One region of the Streptomyces sp. ML-6 genome, then DNA from elsewhere that is predicted to be linked to it. Evidence: riboswitches for the same ligand, from Rfam matches in the RefSeq annotation. Region 1 holds a riboswitch; each other region holds the start of a gene.

Region 1 (3,012 bases):
ACGCTGTCCTCGGCCAGGGCGTGCAGGACCTGGCTGTGCTCGGCGGTCCGGTCCAGAATGATCGACCGGTACGAGGCGATCATCCGGTTCACCCCCTTGCCGTCGCCGAGTATCGCGTGCAGCTGCGCGACGTCGCCGTCCCGGACCACGTGCCAGAACTCCGCCCCGTCGGCCGGGTCGGAGAGGGGTATGTTCACGCTCCGCACACCGGGCAGCTCCACGTCCAGGCCGTCGAGCCGCCGGTCGGTCTCGTTGCGGAAGTCGAAGACGGTGTGCAGACCGAGACCGCCGAGGAAGGCTGCGTCCTCGGCCGTGGCGTGCGCGAGGTGACCGCTGCGGAAGAGCCGCCCGTGCCGCACCCGTCGGCCGTCCGCCGCGGGCAGGCCGCCCACGTCGCGGAAGTTGCGGACGCCCGCCAGCTCGGGTTCCGTCGACGGGATCTGCGGCAACTGCTGGGTCACGGCGACTCCTGGAAGGTCTCTGGGGCCGGCGGGAGTCGCCGGCAAGGCCACTCCCGCGACGATACGACATGGATTCCTCAGGCAATCATCTCGGCCATTGCCTGTCGATACCCCTGTGACCCTCGCGAACTCCCTTGTTCCTGCGGCCGGTCCGCCCGGTGAATGGCCCGCGGGCCGGGTCCGGCTGCTCGCCGGGGCGGACAGCGGTGACGCGCTGCGGCTCACCGAGCGGAACGAGCTGATCCACCTGTAACTGGAGGCCGAAGCTCTCCCTCGTGGCGGCCGAGCCCCTGGCGAAGGAGCCGGAGCCGTCCTCCCGGCCCTTCGAAATCCGGGTCGAACCGGAAAGGGCTGACCCGGACAATGATCTCCATCGTGCGCACCCGGACCGGGTGCGGCACTTCCCAAGCGGGAAGCGGGCCGATTGCCGCAATCGGCTGGTGCTGAACCGGCCCGCACCGATGTGCGCGAATATCTCCTGGAACAGCTGGACACCCTGCTCTCCAGCGCTCCCGTCGACTGGGCGAAATGGGATTTCAACCGCTGTTTCACCGATGCGGGGTGGCCGGGTGAGGGGTATCCGCAGAGGCCCCGGGTCGAGCACGTGGCTGCCCGGTACGCGCTGATCGACCGACTCGGGGCCGCACGCCCCGCCCCGGGGGATCTTGACGCGCGTGCTGAGGCTCCGAAAGGGGCGACGCGCGAGCCATGTCCAAAATGTGCGCTTTCGAGCAACTTGCTCGGATTGCGTGGGGGATGGCCGCCCATTGGTGAGCGGGATCATATCCGTGACGGTGTGTGGCGAAGGAGCGGTCGGGAATTCCGTGCGCGGCGCGGAAAGGCAAGATCCTTAATCCACGGAGGGTGACCGGAATTCCGTGCCGATTTCCCGGGTGTGGAATCCGGCCCGGAACTCGTGGCTTGTTCTCGGTGTCCCGGCTCGCCTACGGTCACCGTCAATCCGGACGGACCGCCCAATCCTGCCGCCGCCCGGAATTCGCACCCACTGATCGCGTGGCAGGAGCGGGGGAACCAGGTAAGTCGCCGACCGGGAAATCCGGCCGGCTAGGGGTGAAGTCGCGCTCGCGCGGCCGGGCATCTCCAGCCCGAACCCGACAGCTCACCTCGCAGGCGCCGGAGAGGAAATACTTCATGCCCATATCGGGTAAGCACCGTCGTCCCAAGGTCGGCCCCATCGCCCGCGGCGTCGTCGCGGCGAGCGCCGGTGGCGCCGTCATCGCGCTCCCGCTGCTCGGCGCCACCGGTGCCCACGCCGCGGAGCAGGCCGCCCCGGCCGCCGTGCCGCAGCAGGCTCCCGTCACCACCGCGCCCGCCCAGCCGGTCGCGCAGAAGCAGGCCCCCGCCGCCACGACGTACTCCGTCGTCCCCGGCGACTACCTGGCGAAGATCGCGGCCGAGCACAAGGTCCAGGGCGGCTGGCAGAAGCTGTACCAGGACAACCGCCAGGTCGTCGGCGAGAACCCCGGCCTGATCTTCCCGGGCATGAAGCTGACCCTCGGCGCCAAGGCGTCCGGCGGCGCCGCGTCCACCGGCGCGGGCACCGGCTCGTCCCTCCCGTCGAAGGCCCCCTCGGTGCCCTCGACCGCGAAGAAGTCGGCCCCGGTCAAGTCGGCTCCGGTCAAGACCGCGCCCGCCGCCCAGTCCAAGGCCGCGACCTCCGCCCCGGCCGCTCAGGGCGCCGGCTCCGGTTACGTCCACCCGGTTCCCGGCAACCACACCACCAACTACCGGGCCTCCGGCTCCAACTGGTCCAGCGGCAGCCACAGCGGGATCGACTTCCCCGTCTCCACCGGCACCAGCGTGAAGGCCATCACCTCGGGCACCGTCGTCACCGCCGGCTGGGGCGGCGCGTACGGCAACCAGGTCGTCATCAAGCACGCCGACGGCCGCTACTCGCAGTACGGCCACATGTCCTCCCTCTCCGTCTCGGCGGGCCAGAGCGTGAGCGCCGGGCAGCAGATCGGCCTCTCCGGCTCCACCGGCAACTCCACCGGCCCGCACCTGCACTTCGAGGTCCGCACCGGTCCGGCGTACGGCTCGGACATCGACCCCATCGCCTACCTGGCCTCGCACGGCATCCACGTCTGATCCGTGTGGATCCACGCCTGATCCGTACGGCCGGGCAACCGGACGGCGGAATCCGGCCCGGGTGAAACGGAAGGGGCGGTGCGCGACGGCGCACCGCCCCTTCGGCGTATTCCCCCTTTGCCAAAAACTGACCGGGTGGTCTATCTCACCTCTCGTCAACCCCATATTACGGTCGCGTAGGTCACATTCGTCGGTGCAGGATAAGCGCTTGTGGCAGACGATTCGAGAAAAAATCAACGTGGCATCACCAACCGACATGGTGTCATCGGGTCGTACGCGGCGATCGGCGACAGCTTCACCGAGGGAGTCGGCGACCCGGGCCCGGACGGGACCTTCGTCGGCTGGGCGGACCGGTTCGCGGTACTCCTCGCGGACCAACTCCCGGACACCGGACCGGACGTGGGCCCCCACGGGGACTTCCGGTACGCCAACCTCGCCGTAC
Region 2 (3,012 bases), 440 kb from region 1:
CCTGCCCACCGCTGTCCGTCGCCGTCGCGCCCTCGCGACCGCCGGTACCGTCGCCGCCCTCGCCCTGGCGCTCACGGCGTGCGGCTCCTCCGACGACCCGAAGTCCGACGGCTCGTCCATGCCCGGCATGAGCCACGGCTCCGGCAGCGCATCCGCACCGGCCGCCGCGGGCGGTGCGTTCAACGACGCGGACGTGAAGTTCGCGCAGGAGATGATCCCGCACCACCAGCAGGCCATCGAGATGGCGGAGCTGGCCGACGGCCGGGCCGCCGACGCCGAGATCAAGAAGCTGGCCACCGCGATCGAGGAGGCCCAGGACCCCGAGATCAACACGATGAAGGGCTGGCTGAAGTCGTGGGGCAAGCCGCTGCCGGAAGCCCCGATGGGTGACATGCCCGGAATGGATCACGGCTCGGACGGGGCGGGAATGCCCGGAATGATGTCCGACAAGGACATGGACGACCTGAAGGCCGCCAAGGGCAAGGACTTCGACAGGAAGTTCGCCCAACTCATGATCGCCCACCACCAGGGCGCGGTCACCATGGCCCAGGACGAACAGAAGAAGGGCGACAACGCCGAGGCGAAGAAGCTCGCCGAGGCCGTGGTGACGGCCCAGACCGCCGAGATCGAGCAGATGAACAAGATCCTCGAAAGGCTCTGATCCCGACAGGAGTGCGGGCCCCGAAGAGCGGGGCCCGCACTTCCCGTATTCCTCGTCCGGGCGAGAAATCCGGACGAGGGGGCGTACGAACTCGCGGGGGTTCTACCCCGTTTTACTCACCGAGTGATAAGGGTTGTATATCCCTTTTGTGCGGTTTTGATGTCATTCAAAATGTGCCTTTTGCGATTAAGTGGCGCGTGTCACGTCCGATGTCCGTGAGGGTGCCCCGGATGGGCCGGTTCCCTTTCCGTGCAAGGGAATTCGGCCGTTCGTTGTGAAGTGCGTTACCGAATTCCCGGTCATTCGATCTTGTGAATGAATTGCGTGCGGAATTCTGGTCTTGTTCCTTTCGGTGTTTCTCGCCTACGGTCACCGTCAATCCGGACGGAACGCCGAATCCTGCCGCTGTCCGGCCATCCGACTCACCCGTGCACGGCAGGAACGGGGGACCCAGGCAAGCCGCCGATCCGGTCCCCGGAACGGCTCGGGGTGAAGCCGCATCCGTGTGCGGCCGGGCACCTCCCGCCCGAACCCGACAGCTCACCTCGTAGGCGACGGAGAGGAACTCACCATGCTCGCAAAGGGCGCGTACCGTCGTCGCAGGCCCGTCCCGCCGGTCCGGGGTCTCATCGCCGTGGGCACGGGCGTGGCCGCCCTCGTGCTCCCGCTGGCCGTCGCCGGAACTGCGTCGGCGACCCCGGCGCCGTCCACCGGCGTCGTCGCCGCGCAGCCCGCGACGTACACGAACGATCTGGACGGCTGGATCAAGGAGTCGCTGGCCGTCATGGCCCGGCACGGCATCCCCGGCAGCTACGAGGGCATCCACCGCAACATCATGCGCGAGTCCTCCGGCAACCCCCGGGCCATCAACAACTGGGACTCCAACGCCGCCGCCGGCACGCCCTCCAAGGGACTCCTCCAGATCATCGACCCCACGTTCCGTGCCTACCACGTGCCCGGTACGTCGATGGACAGCTACGACCCCGTCGCCAACATCACGGCGGCGTGCAACTACGCCGCCGCCAGGTACGGGTCCATCGACAACGTCAACGGGGCCTACTGAGGCACCGCACGGTCAGTCCGGTCGCGGGGGCGTCCAGTCGGCGTGCCGCAGGATGGCGCGGACGGTGACCCGCGACGGCGCCAGCCGCAGCGCCCCGTTGCGCAGTGCGATCGCCACCGGATGCGACAGCTGCTGCCCCATCCGGCCCGCCCGACGAGCCGCCCTCGCGACCGACTGGCTGCGGGGGCGGCGCTCGGCGTCGTAGCGGCGGAGCGCCGACTCGACGGAGGGCCCGGCGCGGAGCGCGGCGGCCAGCGACACCGCGTCCTCCAGCGCCTGGCAGGCGCCCTGGCCGAGGTTCGGGGTCATCGCGTGGGCGGCGTCGCCGAGAAGGGCGACCCGCCCGACCGCGTAGGAGGGCAGCGGGGTGACCAGCTCGTTGACGTCGTGGTGCAGCACGGCGCCGGGCCTGGTCGCCGCCAGCAGGGCCGGAATGGGGTCGTGCCAGTCCCCGAACCGGCGGCGGACCTCGGCGAGCGGGTCCGGATGACGCACCCCGGCGGGCGAGTTGAACACCGCGTGCCACTCGGCCCGGCCGTCCGCGAACACGATGTGGCCGAACTCGGCCCCCCGGCCCCAGGTCAGCTCGAAGTCGGTGCGCAGCTCCACCGGCGACTCCGTGATGGCGCGCAGCACCGTCGAACCGCTGTGGACCGGGCCGGGGTGCCCCGGGAAGAGCTGGGCGCGCAACCGGCTGTTCACACCGTCGGCGGCCACGACCAGATCCGCGTCGAGAACGGTGTCGCCCGCGGTGAGCCGCACCCGGGAGGCGTCGGAGCGGTCGACGGAGGTCACCTCGGCCCCACCGACCAGGGCTCCGGCGGGCAGCGCCGTGCGCAGCAGCCGGTGCAGCACGGCCCGGGGAATGCCCACGATCGGGGTGCCCGACTCGCGTTCCAGCGCCGCCCCGTCCATGCGCGTCAGCAGGCGTCCGCCCGGGGTGCGGGTGCCGCCGGTGTACTGGGGCCGGGCGGCCGCACGCACCGCGGCCCCGACGCCGAGGGCGTCCAGCGCGCGGATGCCGTTCGCGTGCAGGGAGATGCCCGCGCCCGCGTCGTCCGGTCCGCTGCCGCGCTCGACGACGGTCGTCTCCCAGCCGGTACGGCGCAGCCCGATCGCGGCGGCCAGCCCGCCGATGCCCCCGCCGACCACCACCGCAGTACCGCCCATGCCGGCCCCCTCTTCCGTCCCGTACCGTCACGCCCTCGGGCTTCTATGGCTGTAGAAGGAGAGTACTACGCGGCCTCTACAGGTGTAGAAAGAGGGGATGAGTACTGATCGACGCACC
Region 3 (3,012 bases), 6.2 Mb from region 1:
AAGTGTTCGGAAAGGAGAAAATAACGAAAGGGCCGGTGAGGCCGGCGTAGCCACCGACCGAGAACGGAAGCAACTGGAGTTGCACATGGGGGAGTTGGGCCACCCGGGCCAGATGACGCAACTGATCCCTCATCACCCGGCGCCCACCGACCTCCCGCCGCAGGACCGCCTCGTCGAGCACCGCGCTCAGCCGCAACGGCGGATCGCTGCTCAGCACCCCCTGCCGGGCGAGGCGCACCTCCACCAGTGAGTCCAGCCGGGCGGCGGGCAGTCCGTCCAGCGAAGCCCGGGTCACCGCACGCGCGTAGTCGGCCGTCTGAAGGAGCCCCGGCACCACCGAGGTCTCCAGGGTGCGCGCGGTCCGCGCCTGGGACTCCAGACTGATGAAATCGCGGTACTGGGGCGGGATCAGGCCGCGATAGGCGTGCCACCACCCGGTGCCGCCCCCGCCGGCCGAACCCGCCAGGGTCGCCAGGAGATCCCGCAACTGCGTGTCGTCCACGCCGTAGGCGTCCAGCAGCCGGGTCACATCGGCCGGCCGCACCCCGCTGACACCGGTCTCGATCCGACTGACCTTCGACTGGTGCCAGCCGAGTATCCGCGCGGCGTCCCGGCTGGTCAGCCCCGATGTGTGGCGCAGGCTCCGGAGCTCCTCCCCGAGCTTGCGACGCCGTACCGCAGGACCGTGCCGCATCCACGGCCTCCCTCCCTCGCCCGCCGGACGGACATTGTCGCCCGCGCACGGTTTCGCGTGAGGGGGTTCACCGCATCGAGCGACAGATATATGCATATCTTGGTGGATCACCGTTGCAGAGGGCAGCATCGGTGGCAATCTGGCGCGAAGCACGACCCGGAGCGACAGCCGGTCGGTCCGGGTGGGAAAGGGGCGGCTTGCCATGGCGGATCATCAGGAAGCAAGCGTCACTCTGCCGAGCGAGCCGGTCTCGGTCGCGGCGGCCCGGAAGTACGTGGCCATGGTGCTCACCGAATGGGGCCTGACCGCCGACACCGAATTCGCCGACGGCATCCGGCTCATCGTCTCGGAACTCGCGACCAACGCCGTTCAGCACACCTTCGGGCAGTCGCCCACCTTCACGGTGGACCTCCGGCTGGACCGGGAGGAACAACTGTCGCTGGGGGTGACGGACAGTCATCCCCGGTGGCCCCGGCGACTGCCAGCGGCCGTCCAGCAGGACAACGGACGAGGCATGGTCATCATCCGGACCCTGGCCAAGGAATACGGAGGACGGCTCGCGGTCACCCCCACCGCCGCCGGCGGCAAGACGGTATGGATCGTGCTCCCGTGGCCCGGTCCCGTGCACGCCTGAGGAGGGGCCGGACGGGCGGTGGACGCCGCCACCGCCCGTCCGGGGCACGGCCCGCGGAAGGCGGTCCCGGGCCGCTGGGCGTGCCTCAACGGACCCGCCCGTAGTAGACGCTCCTCGTCCAGATCTTCTCCAGCCGGACCACCGCGCCGGTCCTCGGCGAGTGCCAGATCTTTCCCTTCCCGGCGTAGATCCCCACGTGGTAGACGCTGCGGCCGGAGTGGAAGAAGACCAGGTCGCCACGTTGCCGGTTCGAGGCCGAGATGTGACGGGTCTTGTTGTACTGCTGCTGGGCCGTGCGGGGTAGCTTCTTGCCCGCCTTCTTGAACGAGTAGAGCGTCAGGCCGGAGCAGTCGAAACGGTGGGGGCCGGCGGCTCCCCAGCGGTAGGGCGAACCCTTCTTCGACGCGGCGATGCTGAGTGCCTTCATCGAGCGGGTCGCTGCCTGGGCCTCCGTGGTGGCACCCGGGGCGAGCACGGTGCCGCCGACGGCGGCGAGCGTCAGAACCGAGGCCGTACCGGCCCGGGCGATCAGAGACGGGACATGAACCTGCGCAGTCATGCGCAACCCTTCGTCAGCCGCCTGTGAAGGATGACCTGTCGGGTTCGGGCTGGCGAAGTTGCCCGGCCGCTTTCGGCGGCTTCACCCCGAGGGACGACCGATGTTCCGGCCGACCCGTTGTGCTCGGGTCCTCCACTCCTGCCGATCCACTTCCGTCGACCAGGCATCCGGGCGGCGGCAGGACTCGGCGTCCGCCCGGACCGCCCCGCCGCGGTGGCGGGGGCTTGTCGTCCCAGGGATCTTGACGCACTCACTGCCGGATTTCCGAGCCGAAACAGGGATATGTGAGGCTCCTCACGACTGACCCGTTCGAGTGGACGTGGCGATTCCGATGGCTGTTCGGGATATTCGGCCCGGTCCCGTACCAGGGGCGGAACAGTTGATTCCGCCCACTGGTCACGCGGAAAACGCAAGTTGGAAAGTCCCTCGCGCGAGGGACTTCCTACGCCGAACGAGCGAGGAATTTCGCCATGCGCTCCGGGCGTGTCGAGTACGGGAGTTGGGTGACGCCCGCCGCGCTCCGGAGCGGGGGAGTTGCGCACCCTCCGGCGGTCACGAAGGGGCGGGCGCCGGTCAACTCGCCGGAGCGGGCGGTACGGTGACGCGCCCGGCCCGCCGCTCCCCGTCCAGCACGCGCAGTGCCCGGGCCAGGGTGGCGGCATGGATCCGGGCCTCCCCGCGCTCGTGCATCAGCGCCAGCGCGTCCCGCAGGTCGCCGGCCCGTGAGACCAGTGCCTGCGCGGCGCGCAACGCCCCGTAGGTGTCGCTGCCCCGGGCCGGGTTGATCCGGCCCAGCTGGTCGAGGACTTCGAGGTAGCGGTCGATGAACTCCCCCTCGGCGCGGGTCAGTGCGGGGAGCGGCGGGAAGTCGGGCGGCTGCATCGGGCGTTCACCGCGCGCCGTGCGGAGGGAGCGACGCCCTGCGGCTCGTCATGATGTGGTCGACCAGGCCGTACGCCTTGGCCCCCGCCGCGTCGAGGACCAGGTCGCGCTCGATGTCGGTGGCGATGTGTCCGGCGTCGCGGCCGGTGTGACGGGCCAACAGGTCGATGAGCATTCCCCGGACCCGTTCCAGCTCCCGCGCCTCGATCTCCAGGTCGGACGGCTGGCCCCGCAGGGGCTCGG
Region 4 (3,012 bases), 4.1 Mb from region 1:
CGAGCCGCCGTTGAGGATGTTCATCATCGGAACGGGCAGCAGGTGCGCGTTCGGGCCGCCCAGGTAGCGGAACAGCGGCAGGTCCGAGGCCTCGGACGCGGCGTGGGCGACGGCCAGCGAGACACCGAGGATGGCGTTGGCGCCGAGCGAGCCCTTGTTCTCCGTGGCGTCCAGGTCGAACATCGCCTGGTCGATCAGGCGCTGCTCGGTGGCGTCGTAGCCGACGAGCTCCGGGCCGATCTGCTCGATCACGGCGAGGACGGCCTTCTCGACGCCCTTGCCCTGGTAGCGGTTGGGGTCACCGTCACGAAGCTCGATGGCCTCGAACGCACCGGTGGAGGCGCCGGACGGGACGGCAGCACGGCCGGTGCTGCCGTCGTCGAGGCCGACCTCGACCTCGACCGTGGGGTTTCCGCGGGAGTCGAGGATTTCCCGGGCTACGACGACGTCGATGGACGGCACGAGGCATCTCCTTCTGGGATATGACGCTGGTTGTGCAGGGTCGCTTTGGCCTTGCGACAAGAGCCTAACCGGCCCGGCCCGATCAGCCCGACGACCGCCCGTCCCCTGGGACGAAAAAGGACCCGGGGGCGGACAATCCGGGAGGAAAGACCAGATTTTTACCGGTCAGTAACTACAGGAGTTGAACAGTCCCTCCCCTTTACGGGGAGGAGGGCTCCGGCGAGGAGAGGGCCGTGCAGGGAGGGCCGGGGCCCGCCCGTGCGGCGGGAAGGCGGAAACCCCGGGCCGCGCGTACGGAGGGTCGCGCGGCCCGGGGCTGCCGGGGGAGGAGAGAGTCCCGGTTACTTCGTCAGGTGCAGCTGCTGACCCGGGTAGATCAGGTCGGCGTTCTCGACGATGTCCTTGTTCAGCTCGAACAGCTTCTGCCAGCCGCCCTTGACGCCCTGCTCGGCGGCGATCCTGCTCAGCGAGTCGCCGGCGACGACCTCGTACTCGCCGTCACCCTTCTTGACCTTCTTGCCGGTCGGGGTGGTGACGGTCTTCTTCGCCTCGGCCCGCGGGGCGGCGGAGCGCTCGGAGCGGGAGGCGGCGGGGGCCTCGGTGCGCTCCTGCTTCGGCTGGGCCTGGCGGGTCGGCTGCGACTGCTGCTTCGGGGCGGCCGGGGCGCTCTGCTGCTGGGTGGAGCCGGACTTCTCGGTGGAGCCGGTGGAGGCGGAGGAGCCGGTGTCGACGCCCGGGTCGACACCGTCGTTGGTCAGGCCGCCGGCGCGGGCGCAGCCCCAGGCGCCCGGGCCCTGCATGTCGAGGAGGCGCTCGGCGGTGGCGATCTGCTGGGCCTTGGTGGCCAGGTCGGCGCGGGGGGCGTACTGCAGACCGCCGGCGGCGGCCCAGCTGGACTGGGAGAACTGCAGGCCGCCGTAGTAGCCGTTGCCGGTGTTGATCGACCAGTTGCCACCGGACTCGCACTGGGCGACGGCGTCCCAGGTGGCGACGGAGGCGGCGGAGGCGCTGCTCGCACCCATCAGGGGGGCGGCGACGGCGGCACCGGTGACACCGGCGAGCGTGGCGATGCGGACCGCCTTGGACGGGCGGCGGTGCTTGCCCTTGCTGGAAAACAGCATGGAACTTCTCCTCACCGACGCCTACGAGGTGAGCTGTCGGGTTCGGGCCAAGTGAGTTGCCCGGTCGCACGTCCTAGCACGCGACTTCACCCCAAGCCGGTCCTGATGCGTCCTTCGACGATCGGGGCCGGCGCCTACCTGGGTCCCCCGCTCCTGCCTACGGCGCTTTACGCGTCTGTTCCCTCCGACCGACGGCAGGATTCGGCGTGACGGTCGACGGGGCCCGCGGTGCGAGCGGTTCCGACCGTAGACATACGCAACCCCCACATTCAAAGATGGACACATCGGACAATAAGCCCTTACTTGCATCTGAGGATCCATCGTTTCCGCAGGTCGGGCCCGATGTGCGAGGGCTCCCGGCGCGCGACACGCCAGTTGACGCAAAGAGACCCATGTCTCACTTACGCATAAGTGGACATAGGTCCCTGAACTGCCCCGGTTCCGGGGTCTTTTTCAGCCAGCCATCAGGCCGCTCTCACGCGGCTCTCACTCGGCGCCCACCTCGAGGTCGAGCCGCTGGCCGGGAAGGATGAGATCCGGGTCGGAGCCGACCTCGGCCCTGTTCGCCTCGTACAGCGCAACCCACCCACCAGGGACCTTCTGCTCGTCGGCGATGGCCCAGAGGTTGTCGCCGGGGCGGACGGTGTACGGGTCACCGGCGGCCGGGACGTCCGTGCCGCGCGCACCGTCACCGCCGCGGGAGGCGTGACGGCCCGACTCGCGACCCTCGTCGACACCCACCTCGCGGCCGTCCTCGACGGCCGGCGCACCGCGGTGCTTTCCACCCTGACCGCTGGACGATTCAGGTGAACCGGACGGTACGGACTTCTCGGGCGTGTCGGACGGGGTCTCCGTGGAGCCCTCCGTGGAGCCCTCCGAGGACGGGGCCGTGGGGGTTCCGGACGAGGGGTCGGGCGAGGGCGTGACCGCCCCTGACGGCTCGTCGGCGCCGCCCGGTGCGGACGAACCGTCCTCGCCGTCCACGGCACCCGCACCGCCCGTGGCACCCTCCGACGGATCGGCCTCGCCGGCGGGGGGCTTCGACGTCTCCCCGGCGGGCTTCCCGCTCCGCTCCGGGTCCGCGGAGGCCACGGTCCCCGGGTCGGTGCCGGGCGCGGTCCCCGGGTCGACGCCGGGCAGCGCACCGTCCGTCGCGAGGCCGGAGATGACCGCGCAACTGGGCCACGCCTGCGGCCCCTGGTCCTCCAGGACCTTCTGGGCCACGGCGATCTGCTGCGCCCGGCTGGCGAGGTCGGCGCGCTCGGCGTACGACTCGCCGCCGTACGCCTTCCAGGTCTCCGGCGAGAGCTGGAGCCCGCCGTAGGAGCCGTTGCCGAAGTCGGCGCTCCACGTGCCGCCGCTCTCGCACTCGGCCACCCGGTCCCAGGTCGTGGCGTCGGCCGCGTGCGCACCGGAAGCGCCGAGCAGC

Evidence for each region. A riboswitch is a leader RNA that binds a small molecule or an ion and turns the genes downstream of it on or off. The one in region 1 is predicted to bind cyclic di-AMP.
Region 2: another riboswitch for cyclic di-AMP. It lies ahead of OCT49_RS32815 (transglycosylase SLT domain-containing protein); the one in region 1 lies ahead of OCT49_RS30950 (M23 family metallopeptidase).
Region 3: another riboswitch for cyclic di-AMP. It lies ahead of OCT49_RS03475 (C40 family peptidase); the one in region 1 lies ahead of OCT49_RS30950 (M23 family metallopeptidase).
Region 4: another riboswitch for cyclic di-AMP. It lies ahead of OCT49_RS12580 (transglycosylase family protein); the one in region 1 lies ahead of OCT49_RS30950 (M23 family metallopeptidase).

The regions. Positions count from the first base shown of each region.
Region 1 is NZ_JAOTIK010000001.1:7,042,673-7,045,684, forward strand. It holds gene OCT49_RS30935 (tyrosine-protein phosphatase) at 1-461, opposite strand, end outside; gene OCT49_RS30940 (hypothetical protein) at 577-714, shown strand; partial or broken gene OCT49_RS30945 (alpha-galactosidase) at 746-1,113, shown strand; cyclic di-AMP (ydaO/yuaA leader) riboswitch at 1,456-1,610, shown strand; gene OCT49_RS30950 (M23 family metallopeptidase) at 1,614-2,570, shown strand; gene OCT49_RS30955 (SGNH/GDSL hydrolase family protein) at 2,781-3,012, shown strand, end outside.
Region 2 is NZ_JAOTIK010000001.1:7,478,136-7,481,147, forward strand. It holds gene OCT49_RS32810 (DUF305 domain-containing protein) at 1-661, shown strand, start outside; cyclic di-AMP (ydaO/yuaA leader) riboswitch at 1,042-1,230, shown strand; gene OCT49_RS32815 (transglycosylase SLT domain-containing protein) at 1,233-1,724, shown strand; gene OCT49_RS32820 (FAD-dependent monooxygenase) at 1,737-2,894, opposite strand; gene OCT49_RS32825 (TetR/AcrR family transcriptional regulator) at 2,992-3,012, shown strand, end outside.
Region 3 is NZ_JAOTIK010000001.1:806,887-809,898, reverse strand. It holds gene OCT49_RS03485 (helix-turn-helix domain-containing protein) at 1-694, opposite strand, end outside; gene OCT49_RS03480 (ATP-binding protein) at 897-1,328, shown strand; gene OCT49_RS03475 (C40 family peptidase) at 1,414-1,887, opposite strand; cyclic di-AMP (ydaO/yuaA leader) riboswitch at 1,891-2,063, opposite strand; gene OCT49_RS03470 (hypothetical protein) at 2,461-2,769, opposite strand; gene OCT49_RS03465 (ATP-dependent Clp protease proteolytic subunit) at 2,777-3,012, opposite strand, start outside.
Region 4 is NZ_JAOTIK010000001.1:2,914,209-2,917,220, forward strand. It holds gene eno (phosphopyruvate hydratase) at 1-462, opposite strand, end outside; gene OCT49_RS12580 (transglycosylase family protein) at 804-1,583, opposite strand; cyclic di-AMP (ydaO/yuaA leader) riboswitch at 1,587-1,758, opposite strand; gene OCT49_RS12585 (transglycosylase family protein) at 2,070-3,012, opposite strand, start outside.